DNA from 4 places in the Halomonas qaidamensis genome. Region 2 is predicted to be linked to each of the others. Evidence: predicted binding sites of a transcription regulator. Region 2 holds the regulator's gene; each other region holds the start of a gene.
What was found. The regulator PhoB, encoded in region 2, activates phosphate uptake and scavenging genes when phosphate is short. The targets are predictions, from matches to a motif close to TGTCATANNNNTGTCANA.
Positions count from the first base shown of each region.

Region 1: K1Y77_RS14335 (PhoX family protein) is a predicted target of PhoB. The motif match lies at 2,387-2,404, and genes of this name have one in related genera.
Region 3: K1Y77_RS03745 (Na/Pi symporter) is a predicted target of PhoB. The motif match lies at 2,942-2,959, and genes of this name have one in related genera.
Region 4: K1Y77_RS14270 (putative 2-aminoethylphosphonate ABC transporter substrate-binding protein) is a predicted target of PhoB. The motif match lies at 2,267-2,284, and genes of this name have one in related genera.

Region 1 covers NZ_CP080627.1:3,186,649-3,191,185, reverse strand. The annotation lists gene katG (catalase/peroxidase HPI) at 128-2,281, shown strand; gene K1Y77_RS14335 (PhoX family protein) at 2,477-4,501, shown strand.
Region 2 covers NZ_CP080627.1:3,695,009-3,699,545, forward strand. The annotation lists gene phoR (phosphate regulon sensor histidine kinase PhoR) at 1-1,204, opposite strand, end outside; gene phoB (phosphate regulon transcriptional regulator PhoB) at 1,207-1,896, opposite strand; gene ubiA (4-hydroxybenzoate octaprenyltransferase) at 2,020-2,910, opposite strand; gene K1Y77_RS16670 (chorismate--pyruvate lyase family protein) at 2,945-3,541, opposite strand; gene K1Y77_RS16675 (NAD(P)/FAD-dependent oxidoreductase) at 3,629-4,537, shown strand, end outside.
Region 3 covers NZ_CP080627.1:796,384-800,920, reverse strand. The annotation lists gene guaB (IMP dehydrogenase) at 1-844, opposite strand, end outside; gene K1Y77_RS03750 (PhoU domain-containing protein) at 999-1,685, opposite strand; gene K1Y77_RS03745 (Na/Pi symporter) at 1,710-2,909, opposite strand; gene xseA (exodeoxyribonuclease VII large subunit) at 3,160-4,503, shown strand.
Region 4 covers NZ_CP080627.1:3,171,133-3,175,669, forward strand. The annotation lists gene K1Y77_RS14260 (putative 2-aminoethylphosphonate ABC transporter permease subunit) at 1-4, opposite strand, end outside; gene K1Y77_RS14265 (putative 2-aminoethylphosphonate ABC transporter ATP-binding protein) at 1-1,125, opposite strand; gene K1Y77_RS14270 (putative 2-aminoethylphosphonate ABC transporter substrate-binding protein) at 1,170-2,219, opposite strand; gene K1Y77_RS14275 (UTRA domain-containing protein) at 2,361-3,071, opposite strand; gene K1Y77_RS14280 (HAD family hydrolase) at 3,064-3,792, opposite strand; gene K1Y77_RS14285 (EAL domain-containing protein) at 3,939-4,537, opposite strand, start outside.

The DNA of each region.
Region 1 (4,537 bases), 510 kb from region 2:
TATTACGTTGATGACGCATTCTTGACTGTACGCAGTGTAATAATTTGCAGTGCAGTAATACTAAGAAGAGTGCCAACCGTCTATTTCCTTGGCTGGTCCAAGGCAAGAGCAAGAAGGGGAGAGAAATATGAGTGGCAAATGTCCTGTAATGCATGGTGGAAACACCTCTACTGGCACCTCCAACAAAGATTGGTGGCCAGAGGCGCTTAATCTAGACATCCTGCATCAGCATGATCGCAAAACTAACCCGATGGACCCAGATTTTGACTATCGGGAAGAGGTCAAGAAACTCGATTTTGACGCCCTAAAGCAAGATGTTCATGCCTTGATGACCGACAGCCAAGCCTGGTGGCCAGCCGACTGGGGCCATTACGGTGGCTTAATGATTCGCATGGCATGGCACTCTGCGGGCACCTACCGCATTGCTGATGGCCGTGGTGGCGGTGGTACCGGTAGCCAGCGTTTTGCGCCACTGAACTCCTGGCCGGATAACGTCAGCCTTGATAAAGCGCGCCGTTTGCTGTGGCCAATCAAGAAAAAGTACGGTAATAAAATTAGCTGGGCAGACTTGATGATCTTGGCAGGCACCGTGGCTTACGAGTCCATGGGGCTGCCTGCCTACGGTTTCTCGTTTGGCCGTGAAGATATTTGGCACCCAGAGAAAGACATTTATTGGGGCGCTGAAAAAGAGTGGTTGGCGCCTTCTGACGAGCGCTATGGTGACGTTACCAAGCCGGACACCATGGAAAACCCGCTTGCAGCGGTTCAAATGGGGCTTATTTACGTTAACCCAGAAGGGGTGAACGGTCAGCCTGATCCGCTTATGACGGCAGAGCATGTGCGTCTTACTTTCGCCCGTATGGCGATGAACGACGAAGAAACTGCCGCGCTAACTGCGGGCGGCCACACCGTGGGTAAATGCCATGGTAATGGTGATGCCGGTGCGCTAAGTGCCGAGCCGGAAGCCTCTGATGTCGAAAATCAGGGTTTTGGCTGGAACAATCCGCACATGGACGGTAAAGCGAGCAATGCCGTGACTTCCGGTATTGAAGGCGCTTGGACCACCAACCCAACCAAGTTCGATATGGGTTACTTTGACCTGCTGTTCGGCTACGAGTGGGAGTTGAAGAAAAGTCCTGCCGGTGCCCATCAGTGGGAGCCTATCGATATTAAAGAAGAAGATAAGCCGGTTGATGCAACCGACCCTTCTATTCGTCACAACCCCATCATGACCGATGCGGATATGGCGATGAAGATGGACCCGTCGTACCGTGCCATTTGCGAAAAGTTCATGGCCGATCCTGAGTACTTTAAGCAGACCTTCGCGAAAGCGTGGTTCAAACTGACTCACCGTGATATGGGACCGAAAGCGCGCTATATCGGCCCGGAAGCACCGGCGGAAGATCTGATTTGGCAAGACCCGGTGCCTGCTGGCAGCACCGATTACTGTGAAGAAGTGGTTAAACAGAAAATCGCTGAGAGTGGCCTAAGCATCAGCGACATGGTCAGCACCGCGTGGGATAGCGCGCGCACTTACCGTGGTTCTGATATGCGCGGTGGCGCCAACGGTGCCCGCATTCGCCTAGCACCACAGAAAGACTGGCAGGGCAACGAGCCTGAACGTCTTGCTGATGTGCTTAAGGTGTATGAGCAGATATCTGCTGATACCGGTGCCAGCATTGCCGATGTGATTGTGTTGGCAGGCAGCGTGGCTATCGAAAAAGCGGCTAAAGCCGCGGGCTATGAGGTACACGTACCGTTCCTCAAAGGCCGAGGTGATGCCACTGACGAAATGACCGATGTAGATTCTTTTGAACCCTTGGAGCCGCTTGCCGACGGTTTCCGTAACTGGCAGAAGAAAGACTACATCGTCAAACCTGAAGAGATGTTGCTGGATCGCGCCCAGCTGATGGGCCTGACTGCACCGGAAATGACCGTGCTGCTGGGTGGCATGCGGGTGCTGGGCACCAACTATGGCGGCACCAAGCACGGCGTGTTTACCAACCGTGAAGGCCAGTTGACCAACGATTTCTTCGTTAACCTGACCGATATGGGCAATAGCTGGAAGCCGGTGGGTAACAACGCCTACGAAATCTGCGACCGTGCCACGGGTGCCGTGAAGTGGACCGCTTCGCGTGTTGACCTAGTGTTTGGCTCTAACTCACTGCTGCGCTCTTACGCAGAAGTGTATGCTCAGGACGATAATGGCGAGAAGTTTGTTAAAGACTTCGTCGCTGCCTGGACAAAAGTGATGAACGCAGACCGCTTCGACGTGGCATAAATGTTGAAGTAACCATTACTCTAAGCAACGCCTTGCTTGTTCTAACCCGCATCGAAAAGATGCGGGTTTTTTTTGGTTCGATATAACACGTAAGTTTAACTGCAGTGTCACTTACCGTTCATAAACATTGCTGATTCTTATCTCCTGGATTTGTCGGCGTTAAGCCACAGTGGTTTTTTTAAAGGGAGAGTTCTTATGGCGCAGCGGCATTTTGTTCCAGGTAAGGTTTCAGTAGTTCTCGCAGAAGGTGACGAACCCCTTAGCAACGTCTCTAACAATGCTTATTTTGGCGATGTGCTCGAAAAGCGGTTAACTCGGCGGGGCGTGCTGAAGGGTGGCCTGGCTACGGTGATTGCCGGGTTGATGGCAACCAAACTGCCCTTTAATAATGCCTTTGCAGCACAGGAGGGTGTTTCATCGCCTAGCCTTGGGTTTAAGCCAGTACCGGTCAGCGCGGCAGATAAAGTGGTAGTGCCTGACGGTTATCGTGTACAGAGCTTTATTCCGTGGGGAACGCCGATTAGTGGCGATATGCCTGCTTTTACTCACAATGGCAGTGGCGACGATCAAGCCCAGCAGGTAGGAAGCCATCACGATGGCATGCACTTCTTCCCACTAAACGGCAGTTCCACCGATGGCCTGCTGGTGCTTAACCATGAGTACGTTGAACCGCGCTTTTTACATGCCGCGGCTGCTGGGTTGTCATTAGATCGTAATGGTTTCCCTCAGCATGCGGATGGCAGCCGCGATGCTGACCAAGTCATCAAGGAAATGAATGCCCATGGCATCACGCTGGTACGTGTTCGCCAGGCTGAGAGCGGTGAGTGGGGCGTTGTGCAGGATGCGCTAAACCGCCGTGTGACTGCACAAACGCCGATGCGACTTTCAGGGCCAGTAGCTGAGACTGACCACGTAAAAACACACTACAGCCCTGACGGCACCATGACGCGCGGCACGATTAATAACTGTGCTCATGGCGTTACCCCGTGGAACACCTATTTGGCTGCGGAAGAGAATTGGGCGGGCTACTTCGCCAATACCGATGCTGATATTGACCGCAGGCAAACCCGTTATGGGATAGAAACGCGTGAGACAGGGCGCTACCAATGGCATCGTGCTGATCGCGAAGATGATATGTTTGCCCGTTTTGATGCGAGCAGCAAAGGGGCAAGTGCGACTGACGATTACCGCAACGAGCCGCATACTTTTGGCTGGATGGTTGAAATTGACCCCATGTCGCCGGACGCTGCTCCTGTCAAGCGCACCCATCTTGGGCGCTTTGCCCACGAAGGCGTTATTTTCGCGCCTGCGGTGGAAGGGCAGCCAGTGGTTGCTTACTCAGGGGATGACGCTCGCTTTGAGTACATCTATAAATTTGTTTCTCGTCAGCCGTACCAAGCTGCAACCGCGGATGGCTCACTGTTGGATGAAGGTACCTTATACGTTGCCAAATTTAATGAAGATGGCAGCGGTGAGTGGCTAGCGCTTGCGCCTGGTCAGAACGGTTTGACGCCCGACAATGGTTTTGCAGATCTGGCGGATATCTTAGTCAATACGCGCAGCGCTGCGGATGTTGTCGGTGCCACAAAAATGGACCGCCCTGAATGGGGAGCAGTCGACCCTGTCACTGGGCAGGTATATTTTACCCTGACCAACAACACCCGCCGTGAAGAGGGCGATGAAGACGCTGCCAACCCGCGCGCCAACAATAACTTCGGGCATATTATTCGCTGGCAAGAAGAGGGCAGCCATGCTGGTGAACGCTTCCAGTGGGATCTGTTTGTACTTGGGGGAGACCAAGAAAGCAGTCGTGATCTCGCAGGTAACACCTTAAATGACGACAATATGTTCTGCTGCCCTGACGGTTTATGGATCGACCCTGACCGCCGGGTATGGATACAAACGGACGTCAGCGAGTCGGTAATGAATACCGGTATCTTTGAAGCCTTTGGCAATAACCAGATGTTGGTCGCTAACCCAGAAACAGGCGAAATAAAACGCTTTTTGACTGGGCCAATAGGCCAGGAGATCACCGGCGTAGTGACAACACCTGACCAGCGCACCATGTTTGTTAACGTCCAGCATCCAGGAGCCACGACCCCTGCGGATGACTTTGCCGCTGGCAACTTTATTAGTCACTGGCCTGAGGGGGGAAGCGCTATTCCACGCTCTGCGACGCTGGTGATTACCCGTGAAGATGGCGGTATTGTTGGCGCTTAAGAGTGAGTAACGCCACTGTTAATAAAGGCATCCCGT
Region 2 (4,537 bases):
GTCTTAGTAGTACATGCTTCACAATCGCAAGGCCAAGGCCCGTGCCACCCGTCGCTGTACTACGCCCTTTATCAACACGGTAAAAGCGCTCTGTTAGGCGTGGAATATGAACCGGGTCTATCCCTTCACCGTCATCATCAACGTCAATGCAGGCGCCACCATTTGGTAGCGTTTTCCAGCGAAGCGTTATCTGACTTCCTGTTGGGGTATACCGCACAGCGTTAAAGGCAAGGTTAGAAACAGCACTATGCAGCTCTTGTTCGCTACCAATGAGCCGCGCATCACTCTCAAGCACAACATGAACACTGTGTTGTTGATTAGAAAGTGCAAGCGCATCGCGGCGGATACTATCGAGTAACGGTCCTACCGCTAGCGGTTGGTGATCCTCTCCCCCTTGATCAATTTCTAACCGCGAAAGTAGCAGCAAATCATTGACCAAATTTTGCATGCGTTTAGTCTGCTCTTCCATCTGGCCAATCCCGCGACCTAACCGCGGCGGCAACTGATCTTTCAGCTCGCCGTAGGTTTCTAAATACCCCGTTAACACTGTAAGCGGGGTACGTAGCTCATGGGAAACGTTCGCCACAAAGTCACGACGCATCTGCTCTAAACGATGGAGGCGAGTAATATCTCGCGCCATTACTAAGCGTTCATCATCGCCATAAAGGGTAATTTGATATTGAAGGATGCGCCGTTCATCGATGGGCGACGTCAAGGTTAGCGGCTCACCGTACTTACACGCGTTAAAATAGCTGATAAATCTTGGGTCACGAAGCAGGTTGGTAATGTGCTGGCCACGGTCATGAGCCGTTTGTAGGCCCAGCATTTCTGTCGCTGCGCTGTTCCACCACTCTAGGTCACCATGCCGGTCCAACATAACTACGCTATCACGCATTGCTTCAGATGATTCCTGAATACGTGCCAACGTCGCGCGTAAGCGGTTCTGGGTAATCCGTTGGCTTTTTTGATAGCGATACAAGCGATCAAATAGCTCACCCCATATCCCGTTCGCTGCGGGGGGTTCATCATGGGGATGAAGCGTTAACCATTTAAATAGCGCACGTAGTTGACGTAAATGGTAGCCAAGACAAACGGTAAGGCCCGCCGCTAGACCGATGCCTGGAACTGCCACCAGCCACCCTAGGAAAAGGCCTAGCATTGCCCACAAAACAAAGCGCCACAGTTCTCGGCTCCACAAACGCACGGTTACACCCGGGCAGAGAAGCGGTATCCAGTGCCACGCACCGTTTGAATAAGGTTTTGGTGGGCTTCCCCGAGGGCCTTGCGTAAACGACGAATGTGGACGTCTACGGTACGCTCTTCAACATACACGTTACCGCCCCACACTTGATCAAGTAACTGGCTACGTGTGTAAGCGCGTTCTTGGTGGGTCATAAAGAACTGCAGCAAACGATACTCTGTCGGCCCCATTTCCAATGCTTTGCCATAAGCGCTCACCCGATGGCTGACAGGATCTAAAAGCAAGCCATTGATTTCGATAGGATCTTCGACGCCACGAGGCGTAGTACGGCGTAACACTGCTTTTAAGCGCGCTACCAGCTCACGGGGCGAAAAAGGTTTGGTGATATAGTCATCAGCGCCAGCTTCAAGCCCCTGAATCTTATTATCCTCTTCGCCTTTGGCGGTTAGCATGATTATAGGCACTTCTGCTGTCGCTTCTTCACGCTTCAAACGCCTTGCCAGTTCAATACCACTGGTACCGGGCATCATCCAATCCAGCAAAAGTAGATCTGGCTGATGGTCAACCATCATGGCGTGGGCATCCTGGGCGTTATCCGCTTCAAGTACGCGATAGTCAGCCATTTCAAGCGCCACGGCGATCATTTCGCGGATAGGCGCTTCATCATCGACAATCAAAACGGTCTTGGCGGTCATTCCAGGGGCCTCACGGTGTTCAATGAAAACTGGTTCGAAAGAACAGTTCAACAAAACAGTTCAGTGACATGTCAATGACGATAACACCATGACTTGATGACAATTCTATGACAAAGACGATATTTAGCCAGTGATTGGCCACCAACTCAGTACTATTCCTGCAAAAATCAATAAGCCAGACCAGTGATTGTTTAGAAATGCTTGGAAACAGCGGTCACGCTCACGGCCAGCAATTAGCCGCTGTTGGTGGGCAAACGTAGCGGCCATCCCCGTTAACCCAAGCCAGAAAAACCCTCCCAAACCAACACGTATTCCCACCCATGCAAGTAGCAACAATGTCGCTGCTTGCAGCACACCAATGATAAAGCGGTCAGCACTACCAAACAGCACCGCGGTAGATTTAATGCCAATTTTAAGGTCATCGTCGCGGTCGACCATGGCGTATTGGGTATCGTAAGCCACTGTCCATAAAACGTTCGCACTAAACAACAGCCACGCTTCAAACGGAACGTACCCCAATACTGCACCGAATGCCATGGGGATCGCCCAAGAAAACGCCGCTCCTAAAAACACTTGTGGGAAGTGGGTATACCGCTTCATAAAGGGGTAAATAAACGCTAAAACAACACCGCCGATTGAAAGCAGCACCGTAAACCAGTTGGTCAGCAACACTAAAACGAAAGCGGCGGCAACCAGCGCGATAAACAGTAGCTGCGCTTCGGTTTCACTGATACGCCCAGTGGCTAATGGGCGATGCTTAGTGCGCTTTACATGGCCATCAAAGTGACGGTCAGCGTAATCATTGACCACGCAGCCCGCGGCACGCATCACATACACACCAGCAATAAAAATTAGCAGCACATTACGCTCAGGCACACCGTCAGCCGCTATCCAAAGCGCCCATAACGTTGGCCACATCAGTAGCCAGGTGCCAATCGGGCGATCTAAGCGCATTAAATGTAAAAAATCTGCCACTCGGGCCCATCCCGTTGGCCGCAACAGAGAACGATCCATGCTTACCTCTCAAAAAGAATACGCTGGCACTAGCCTAGCGCGAAGGCAGGTCAAGATCATCTGCCATGCTTGATAAAAAGTATTCCTGTACCAATAGCGACAGTCCGCTGTGCTGAAACACTGAGCGCCGCCCCCATACACTGTCTGCCAATAGCGCAGACTGTTCGACGACAAAACGTGGCTGATGGCGGGTAGCGTAAAGCGGTCCACGCACTAGATCGGGCTGTCGAAACAACCAACTGCCTAACGAGCGCTCGCCCAGCCCTTCCAAGCCTTTGCCTTGTAACTGGCTAAGTGGCGCTACCGAGCGCGCAACCACCCAAGGTTTATTTCCCACACACAGTGCCACTTCCCTTAGCCAGGCATAGCGTCGCGGGGCAATGCCAAGCGCCAGCGCTTCATCACGCAGGGGAAAACCAACCGTTTGGCGCAGCAGTTGCACCCGAAACGCCTTGATGTCGCCTGCGACGGTTAGCCGTGTTGTCAAGGAATCCTTCGAGGCTACCCACTGCCACCACGGGGCGCTCATCCCAGGACGAGCCGCCGCAACGGGTAGCCAATGAGTAAATAGTCGATGAGTAACGAGTTGGTGAGGGACTAGAGAGGCTTGCCGAAAAGTAGGGGCGTTCACCAGGGTCTCCGAGGCGGTCAATACATATAGAGCTAGTGTAACATGGTGACCATACTGGCTTTTGTTCCACCGACTTTTGGTGACTGCATGCCCGCAATCGATACACAACTACTGTCCAACTCACATTCAGCGCTGATTATTATTGGCACTGGCATGGCGGGGATTGGCCTTGCACGAGCCTTGCGCCGGCAAGGCGATACACGCACCATTACCCTCATCAGCGCGGATAGCGGCGATGATTACAGTAAACCGCTGCTCTCCACCGGCTTTGCGAAGCGCTTAACGCCCGACCAGCTGGCACAGCGCAGCGCCCGCGACGTTGCCGAAGAGCTTAATGCCGAGCTAATTACCCACACCCAGGTCGTACACCTGCATGTGGATAACCAGCGCATAGTACTCAGTAACGGTCATCAGCTTCACTACGATGACCTTGTACTAGCGACTGGCGCGGCGCCACGTACACCCTTTAGCGTGCCGGAAAACGTCGCCAAACGGTGCTTTACGGTGAACGATTTAGACGAGTATCGCCGCTTTTATGATGCCTTGGCGGCAGCGCCTGCACGGGTAGCAATTGTGGGGGCTGGCTTGGTGGGCTGTGAATTCGCTAATGACTTATATGCTGGCGGCCATCAAGTCACCCTTATTGCGCCAGAGCGCGCGCCACTGCCACGTCTACTGCCCGAACCGTTAGGCCAAGCACTGGGTAACGCTTTTCAAGCAGCAGGTATTCAGCTTGCTTTAGGGCGCACCCTACAAACACTGACGCTTAACCCCGACAATGCCCTATCGCTGCACCTTGATAATGGCGACCACTATGTTGCCGACATAGCGTTACTGGCCACCGGCTTAACGCCGCGCAGCGAGCTTGCAGAAACTGCCGGGCTGGCGGTGTCCCGCAGCGGCATCATGGTTGACCGCCAATTACGCACCTCGCAACCCCACATATTTGCGTTAGGCGATGTGGCTTGCGTTGAGGACGTAAATGCAATGTACGTG
Region 3 (4,537 bases), 870 kb from region 2:
CAGCGGCAGTGGCGATATTGCCGCCAATGACTTGGATGTTCGGGAAGTGTTCTTTGATCCAGCGCACGCGATCGATAACGCCTTTAGAGTGACCGTGGGCGGTATCAACAATGATCACATCCACACCGGCTTCGGCCAGGGCAGCAACCCGATCAGGCGTTTCGGGGCCAGTACCAACGGCAGCACCCACCAACAGGCGACCATCGCTATCTTTGGCAGCCATCGGGTAAGTACGGGCTTTTTCGATATCCTGGAAGGTAACCAAACCGCGCAGGTGGAACTCGTCATCGACGATCAGCATTTTCTCAATGCGGTGTTCGCGCATTTTGGCTTTGCTGGTTTCAAGGTCGGTGCCTTCTTTAACGGTCACCAACCGCTCGCGGGGAGTCATGATGTCCGCAACGCTGTCGCCGTGGTTGGGCTGGAAGCGCATATCACGCTCGGTCACAATACCCACCAGGGTTTCGCCTTCTACGACGGGGAAGCCAGAGAAGCCGTTCTCGCGCGCCATCGCCAGCAGGTCATCCAGCTTCGCCTTAGGGCTAACGGTAACCGGGTCTTTTACAATCACGCTTTCGTGCTTTTTAACCTTGCGCACTTCAGCGGCTTGCTGGCTCATGGTCATGCTCTTATGGATAATGCCGATGCCGCCTTCCTGAGCCATCGCAATTGCTAGACGCGCTTCGGTAACGGTATCCATTGCAGCGGAAAGCAGCGGGATATTGAGTGAAATATTGCGGGTCAGGCGGGTTTTGAGGCTGACATCCTTGGGCAGAACATCGGAGAAGCCGGGAACGAGGAGTACGTCATCGAACGTAAGTGCTTCTTGGGCCATACGTAGCATAGCGGCAACACCCTGATTGAAGAGGAAGTGGGGCGTGGAAAGTTAATCCGCTATTATAACGTTTGGAGGGGTGTGCCAGCAATGCGATGGGAGCATATACAAAACAAGCAGCACCACTAAAGGGAGCTGCTTGTCTTTTTCAACCTAGGCGACGTTAATCTAGCGCGCGGTCATCGGCCTCGCTGGGAAAGTCCAGATCCTCCAAACGCCCAGTCACCGCTGTGGCAATATTGGCCAAGTGGGAAGAAACCCGCTTGTAGTGGCGCGCCAACAGCGAATACGCCACGGCCTCATGAAACTCAACCGCCTCTTCTTCACCCAGCAGCGCTTCGATGAGGTCATCGCAGATTCCGCCGATGTCGCGGGTAGCTGTGATAATACGGTGAGCTTGGGCTTCGTTTGAGTCTCGTGTAGCCGCAATGAGCTCTTTAAACAGCCCAGATAAACGCTCGGAGATCTTATCCAAGGGCTTTTGATAATGATCTACGTGAAAGCCTTCACTGTAAAAAGCGCCAACTTCAAAGACGTTTTTACAGTAATCGCCAATGCGCTCGGCATCTTTTGCAACGCTCATCAGCGCTAAGCAGATAGCCACATCGTGGCCGGGATTAACGGTCAGATGGCGCAACACCTTGCGGCGGATAGAGCGCTCAAGCTCGTTGACCGCCACATCACGCTGATAAAGCGGCTGCCGCACGTCTTCGGCAGGCACTGTGCTGTAAAGCACCTCGTTGGCACGTGCGAACATCCAAGCACCATGCTCCAGCATCTTGGTCAGGTCTGCGTAGGCCTGATCGATGCTGGTTTCCGAGGTAAGCGCACTATAAAGCTGTTTAAACATGGGAAACCCCTCGGTTGGCCGCGCTTAGCGCAGGCGCATGAATAATTCGGTCAATGTAATGCCGACCACCGGCACCACCAGGAATACGCCAATCAGGAACATAAAAGCGTAGCGGATCTGCTTACCAGCCAAGCGGCCATACCAGGTGGCAATGCGCAGTGGAATCACCCGTAGCGGCCACCAGATGGCGGTACCGGTTAAGTTAAAAATAACGTGAAACAGCGCCACCGTCATCGCCGCAGCGATAGGATTAGCAGTAGCCGCCAGTACGCTGGTAATCGTGGTACCCAGGTTGGCCCCCATCATAAAGGGTAGCACTCGGCGTAGACGCACCACGCCCGCTCCCGCCAAGGGCACCATCAGGCTGCTGGTAATAGAACTCGATTGCACCAGCACCGTAGACACCACCCCGACCCCGTAGGCCCGCGCATCGGTACGGAAGAAATAGGTGCGGAAGAGGCCATCCATATGGCGCAACAGCGCACCGCGCAGATTCTTCACCATAAAGACCAGCGCTGCGAACATCAGCAGCAGGCCTAAGCCCGCGACGAACAGGCCAGCAGCCGCCACGCTAGGCATCAGGGAAGCCCCCAGCCAATTAGCGACATCAACAATGGGAGCAGTGATTACCTTAATCGGACTACTGGGCTTGGCAACTTCCTCCAAGCCAATCAGCTCCGCTACCCAACCGGCTAGCCGTGTAAAGATGCCGTAACCATTCTCATGGAACATTCCCGTCAGCCACTCCACCGGGAAGATCAGCAGAACCGTGAGAATATTGAATAAGTCGTGCATCAGCGCCGCGGTGAACGAGCGGCGGAAGTTGCGCTTGATCCGCACGTTCGCCAGGGCCACGATGACACCGGTAACGGCGGTGCCGATATTGGCGCCCATAATGGCAAAAACAGCAGTGCCCAGGGTCATCTCGCCGCTAGCCACCAGGGTGACGATCAGCGCCGAGGTGAACGACGAGCTCTGCACGACCATGGTAACCAACACCCCTGCCATCAAGGCAATAAAGGGGTTCGCGCCAAAAGCGAAGGCGCGGGTCAGAAGGTCGCTGTCGCTACCAAAGGTACCCAGGCCCGCGCCCAGCACGTTAAGTGCAGCCAGGAACAGGTACAGGCACAGGCCGGCATAAATACCGCGTAACCACGCGGGCACCTCACGCGGCACCTCGCGAGCAAGAGCAGGACGATCGGTGGAAGGTCCGAGATTCGACATAAGTGGTCTGCCGTGTTGGTGGACAATCTATGTATGACGTTTTGATGACAGTTTTGTGTCGGCGAGCAACTTAGCACGGTTATGTGACACTTTGATGACGAATGCAAAACAAAACGGTGAACATTCGCCTCACGGCTGCAAACCTAAGCACCCTGGCGAATACGTTTGCTGAGACAGGTTAGCGTATTGTCTAATGGTTGCACCCTAACACTGACTATCGCACCGCAAGCGTTGGACGACACCTGCCTCCATGACCGCCTCAAACACCGCCATCTTCTCAGTCAGCGAACTCAATCTCAAGGCTCGCAAAGCGCTAGAGCGAAACATGGGTGAGGTATGGGTGGAAGGCGAGCTTTCGAACGTTTCTCGCCCGGCCTCTGGGCATATTTACTTCACGTTGAAGGATGACCGCGCGCAAATTCGCTGTGCGCTATTTCGCCAGCGGGCAAGGTTTGTTGCCGCACCCATGCGCGATGGCGATCAGGTAAAACTACGCGGGCGCGTCTCGCTGTTCGAACCGCGCGGCGACTATCAGCTGATTGCCGAGGCCGTGCAGGCGGCAGGCTTAGGGGAGCTACTGGCGGCATATGAGCGGCTAAAAGTGCAATTGGAAAGCGAAGGCATGTTTGCCAATGCTCGTTCACTGCCCTTTCCACCCCGCAAGATTTTGATTTTAAGCTCTGCCAGCGGCGCGGCCATTCGCGATGTATTGGCGGTGCTGGCAGCGCGCTGGCCTCTGGCTGATGTCACGTTGATTCCGGTGCCCGTACAAGGTGCCGAGGCCGCCCCTGCAATGATTTCCGCACTGGGGTTATTAAACCGACAGGCACGCTTAGACCCTGACCAGGACGTGGTGCTAATTACCCGTGGCGGCGGTAGCTTAGAGGATTTGTGGGCATTTAATAACGAGCATCTGGCACGGGCGATTTTTCACTCACGCTTGCCGGTGATGTCAGCGGTGGGTCACGAAGTGGATGTCACCCTAGCGGATTTCGCTGCGGATATGCGTGCCCCTACCCCGTCAGCGGCGGCTGAGCGTTTAGTGCCTGACCAGCAAGCGCTAAAGCAGCAATTGTCGCAGCTAGAAAACCGCTTACGTCGTGCCATGCAGGCACGCTTAGAGCGCGATAGCCAGCGGCTGGATACCTTACGCGCCCGGCTTCGCCATCCTGGCGAGCAGCTTGACCGCCAGCGACAACACGTTACCGCCCTTTATCAACGGCTGCAGCGCGCAATGCAGCAAAGCGTTCAGCAGCAGCAAACGCGGGTCACGCAGTTAAGCAAGCGCTTAGCCAGCCAAGACATGGCACGCCTGCACCGTGCAGAGCAAGAGCGTATTAGCCAGCTACAGCGCCGTTTAGCCAGCGCTATGCAGCGGGCGTTGGAAGTACGTCAGGCACGCTTGAGTAGTGCTGCCCGTGAGCTAAATGCCATCAGCCCGCTTGCAGTATTGGGGCGCGGCTATGCCATTGCCCAGGATGAAAAGGGCCATGTTATCCGTCGGGCAGAAGACACCGTGCCAGGCCAGAAGCTCTCGCTACGGCTGGGTGAAGGCAGGCTAAACGTGGAAGTAAAACGGCGCTACAAAAAGTAGCGCCGCTTCTAACCAGCACGCTTACCGCGTCTGC
Region 4 (4,537 bases), 520 kb from region 2:
TCATGACTGGTTGCTCCCTGCCGGGTATAGACGGGCAGCATCGGCAGGCAAGTGAATCCCCAGGGTTTGCCCTAGTCGCAACCCTAGTGTGGCGCTATCGCGGCTGGGAACATCAGCCAGCAACCGTTGCTCGGTACCGTTAAGTCGCAGCGATACCCGCTGAAATGCACCTAAAAATTCAATGCCTATGACATCACCGCTCAGCTCAGAGATGCTGACACTAAGCGCGACTGCTTCGGGGCGAATGGCCAATTGAGCTGCTTGGTCTTTCGCGTAGGCATGCGGCAAGCAAGGGCATGAAATAGTGCCTAGCAACGCGTGGTTATTCGCCTGTGCGGTCACCTCTAGAAAGTTCATCGTGCCGATAAATGACGCCACAAAAGCGCTAGCAGGCTGGTGGTAGATCTCGGCAGGCGTACCCACTTGTTCGATCACTCCGTGGTTCATCACCACGATACGATCAGCCATGGTGAGCGCCTCTTCTTGATCGTGGGTCACCATAATGGTGGTCACGCCAAGACGCGCCTGTAGGGCTTTGATCTGATGTCGCAAATGGCCGCGTACTCTCGCATCCAGCGCTGAGAGCGGTTCATCCAGCAGTAACAGGCCAGGCTCAGTCGCCAGCGCCCGCGCCAACGCAACCCGCTGCTGCTGCCCGCCAGAAAGCGCGGCAGGGTATTTATGTTCGCTACCGCTAAGATCAACGAGTGCCAGTAACTCCGCCACGCGGGCATGAATAGTCGCCCGATCACTGCGACGGTTGCGCAACCCGTAGGCAACGTTATCGAACACCGTCAGATTGGGAAACAGCGCATAAGATTGGAACACAATGCCAAAATCCCGCGCCTGCGGGGGCAGCGTGGAAATATTCTTGCCACGCTGAATTAGGCTACCTGATGTTTGCTGTGTTAAGCCTGCAATGGTGCGCAATAGCGTTGTTTTGCCACAGCCAGAAGGCCCTAAAAAGCAGACAAACTCGCCTTCCTGAATCTGTAGCGCAATGCTGTCCAGCGCGGTAAAGCTACCGAAGCGCTTAGTGACGCCATCTATGCTTAGGTGCGCAGAGGGTAAGTGGGGTTTCGCCGCCGAGTGAGCCGTCAGCGGCGATGTCAGTGTGGTCTGCATAACATCTCCAAGCCCCGGCCTTGGCCGGGGCAACTGATTCGTGCTTACTGTTCGGTTTTACCGTCGTAGCGGCGCTGCCACTCTGCCAGCACGCGCTCACGGTTAACCGCGGCCCACTGGAAATCGGCATCAATCATGCGATCCGCAATGTCAGCGGGGTAGTTTTCAATCGGCTGCGCCACACCTGGGTAGGCCACTACGGCGTAGCCTTCGTTATAGAGTTCGTTAGCCTCACGGGAAACGGCCCAATCCATCAGCGTTTGTGCAGCTTCCTGTTTGGCGGTACCCGCAACGATAGCGGCAGCCTCCATATCCCAGCCAAGACCCTCTTCAGGGAAGACCACTTCAATCGGTGCACCTTGGGATTTCAAACGTGCCCCGCGGAAGGCAAATGACACGCCAACCACTGCTTCCCCGGTGGCCGCCAGGCTGCAAGGAGCAGAGCCAGAGTGGGTGTAACGGGAAATGTTGTTATGCAGACGGTCCATGTAGTCCCAACCTTGCTCTTCACCCCACAGCTGCATCCAGCTGACCACGTCCAGATAGCCGGTGCCGGAGGAGTTGGGGTTAGGCATGATCACATGCCCTTCAAACTCAGGCTGGGTCAGGTCTTCCCAGGAGGTCGGCATGGGCACACCCTGTCGCTCGCCCTCAATGGTGTTGTAGCAAATGGCCGCTACCCAGGCGTCCATGCCTACCCACGCGGGGTCTTCACCGTTACGGTATGCCGCATCAATAAATTTGGGATCGAGATTTTCAACGCCAGCGGGGGCGTAGCGTTCAAGCATGCCCTCTTCTTCAAGCACCAGCAGACTGGTAGCGGCTAAGCCCCAGATAACGTCTGCCTGGGGATTATCTTTTTCTGCCAGCAGACGCGCAGTAATCACGCCCGTAGAGTCTCGCACCCAGTTAATAGTGATATCGGGGTGGGCGGCATTGAAGCGTTCGGCGTATTTTTGCAGGTCATCTGACTCAACGGCGGTGTACACCGTTAACTCAGTGGCGCTGGCCATAGAAGAGAAGGCAACAGCAGCTGTCGCAAGCAAAGCAGTTGCCATCTGATTAGGTTGGAAAAAGCGGTGAAGTGTCGACATGGTAGGCTCCCAGCGTGTTGGTATAGACCAGGAGTTTGCCGACATTAAATGACAGTGCGATGACGCTTGTTTGACCGATTTTTGAAGTTGTATTGTGACCCTTTACGGGCGTTATCACATAGCCGCCATCATCGCCGCGCGCTATTGCTGACCAGAAAGGTCAACGCTGATACACAGAGAGTCATGCAGCCAGTGCTCCTCATCAAACTCAATGGGGCGCTGTTGATCGTCAAAAATAGCGCGACAAATGTTCAGCCCTGCAGTGCCTGGGGCAACAAGTAACTCTTCAGCATCTAAGGGCGACAACGCTTCAGACACCATGCGTATTGAGCGATTGGCCAAGTGATGCCCCCAACGCTCTCTTAACAGCCCCCATAGCGACTGTCCGCTGTAGATATCTAATAGCTCGGGCGCACACTCTGGCACTACCCAAAGCGACTCCACCAGTACAGCGCGATCATCCACGTAACGGCGACGGCGAATATGGTGGAACGGCTGGTCATCAGCCAGTTCCAGGGCACGGGCAGCCGCCAGGTGTGGGCGGGTTTCAAGCATCAGAACCGCTGTACGTGGTTGCCGCCCCTGAGCGCGCACATAGTCGTTAAAACCTGCATCCCGGGTGGGGTCATACACCAGCCTAGCCGGTGAAATAAACCAGCCGCGCCGGTTGCTGCGGTGAATAAGCCCTTCTCCCTCCAGTTGTGCCAACGCTTGGCGCAACGTAACGCGGGTCGTAGAGAAGCGCTCTGCCAACGCTCGTTCTGCGGGTAACTTGCCTTCCCACTGCGTGGCATGCTGAGTGATTAAATAACGAAGTTGCTCTGTTAACTGTAAATAGTAAGCATCAGGCATGCGCCGATTTTCCTGATAGATCGTTGGCCGATGAAGCGCCTGACGACGCTGCCATTCGCCAGTCTAAACGCCGCCACCCTTCCACACTAGCGACCTCCGCCAGCACGGGGTCAGGGTTAACCGCCACTGGGCAGTCGACATACTGCAGTAGCGGGATATCATTGCGAGAATCTGAGTAGAACATGGTATGACTGGGGGTAATGTTTTGCTCGGTTAACCACTGTTGAAAACGCAGCACTTTTCCCCCGCGGTAAGAGAGCACGCCTTTGCTATGGCCGGTGTAGTTCGCCCCACTTGCCGCATGTTCAACACTCAGCTCTACCGCCAACACATGTTCAATCCCTAACATCGTCGCAATCGGTGCGACCAAGTGATGCGATGACGCAGAAATGAGCACCAGGGTGTCGCCTGACTGACGGTGTGCTTCCAAGCAGCGCCACGCTTGATCAAAAATACGTGGCTGCAAATGAGTAGCGACAAAGCGCTCAACTTCTTTTTGCACATCCACCACCCGGCGACCCCGCAGCGGTGCCAAGGTCATTGCTAAGTACTCCTCTAACTTTAACTTACCGGCGTGATAAGCCTGCTGCATCTGCTCGGCACGGGCTATAAAGGTTTCGGCGTCGCTGATCCAGCCCTGCTCGATCATCCATAAATTCCAGCGGTCACTGCAGTCTCCATCCAGGAGGGTGTCGTCAAGGTCAAACAGGGCAAGGCGCATGAGGCACTCCTTTTTTCACGAGTTCGTTTTTTCACGAGTTCGGCGGCGCGTAGCGTATGCCAACGACGATGACAAGACGATGACGCCCTGACTGAAAATCGGAGTTGCCGATAAAAACTGCTGATCATGGTGCCTGACAGTGAAAATTATGGCGTTAACCACGTTGCCGCAAATTCATCGGCAGGTAGGGGATGTCCAAACCAATAGCCCTGTGCTTCGCTGCAGCCCATTTTTGCTAGCAAATCGGCTTGAGCCGGGCTTTCAACACCTTCTGCGAGGGTTTTCATATCTAGCGTGTCGGCCATGGCGATAATTGTTTGCACGATCGCACGATCATGATGGTTATCCAGCATGTCACGCACAAACGAAATATCTATCTTTAACGCATCTGCAGCGAAACGACGTAAATAAGAGAGTGATGAGTAGCCCGTGCCAAAGTCATCAATAAACAGCGCATAGCCTGCCCGCCGCATCGAATGAGTAATCGTGACCGCTTGATCGGGATCGCGCATAAAATCGCTTTCGGTTAGCTCTAATGCAATCGCACCCGGCGGTACACCGGTGGTCAACTTAGCCACATGCGCGGTTAATTGAGGATCGGCAAACTGTTGGGCAGAAATATTGATGGATAATTTACCCGGCAATGGCGTGTGTTTGGCTTGCCAAACGCCTAGCTGGCTTGCCGCTTCCTCCAACACCCAATCGCCCAGCATTCGGATTAGGCCACGCTCTTCTGCCAAAGGGA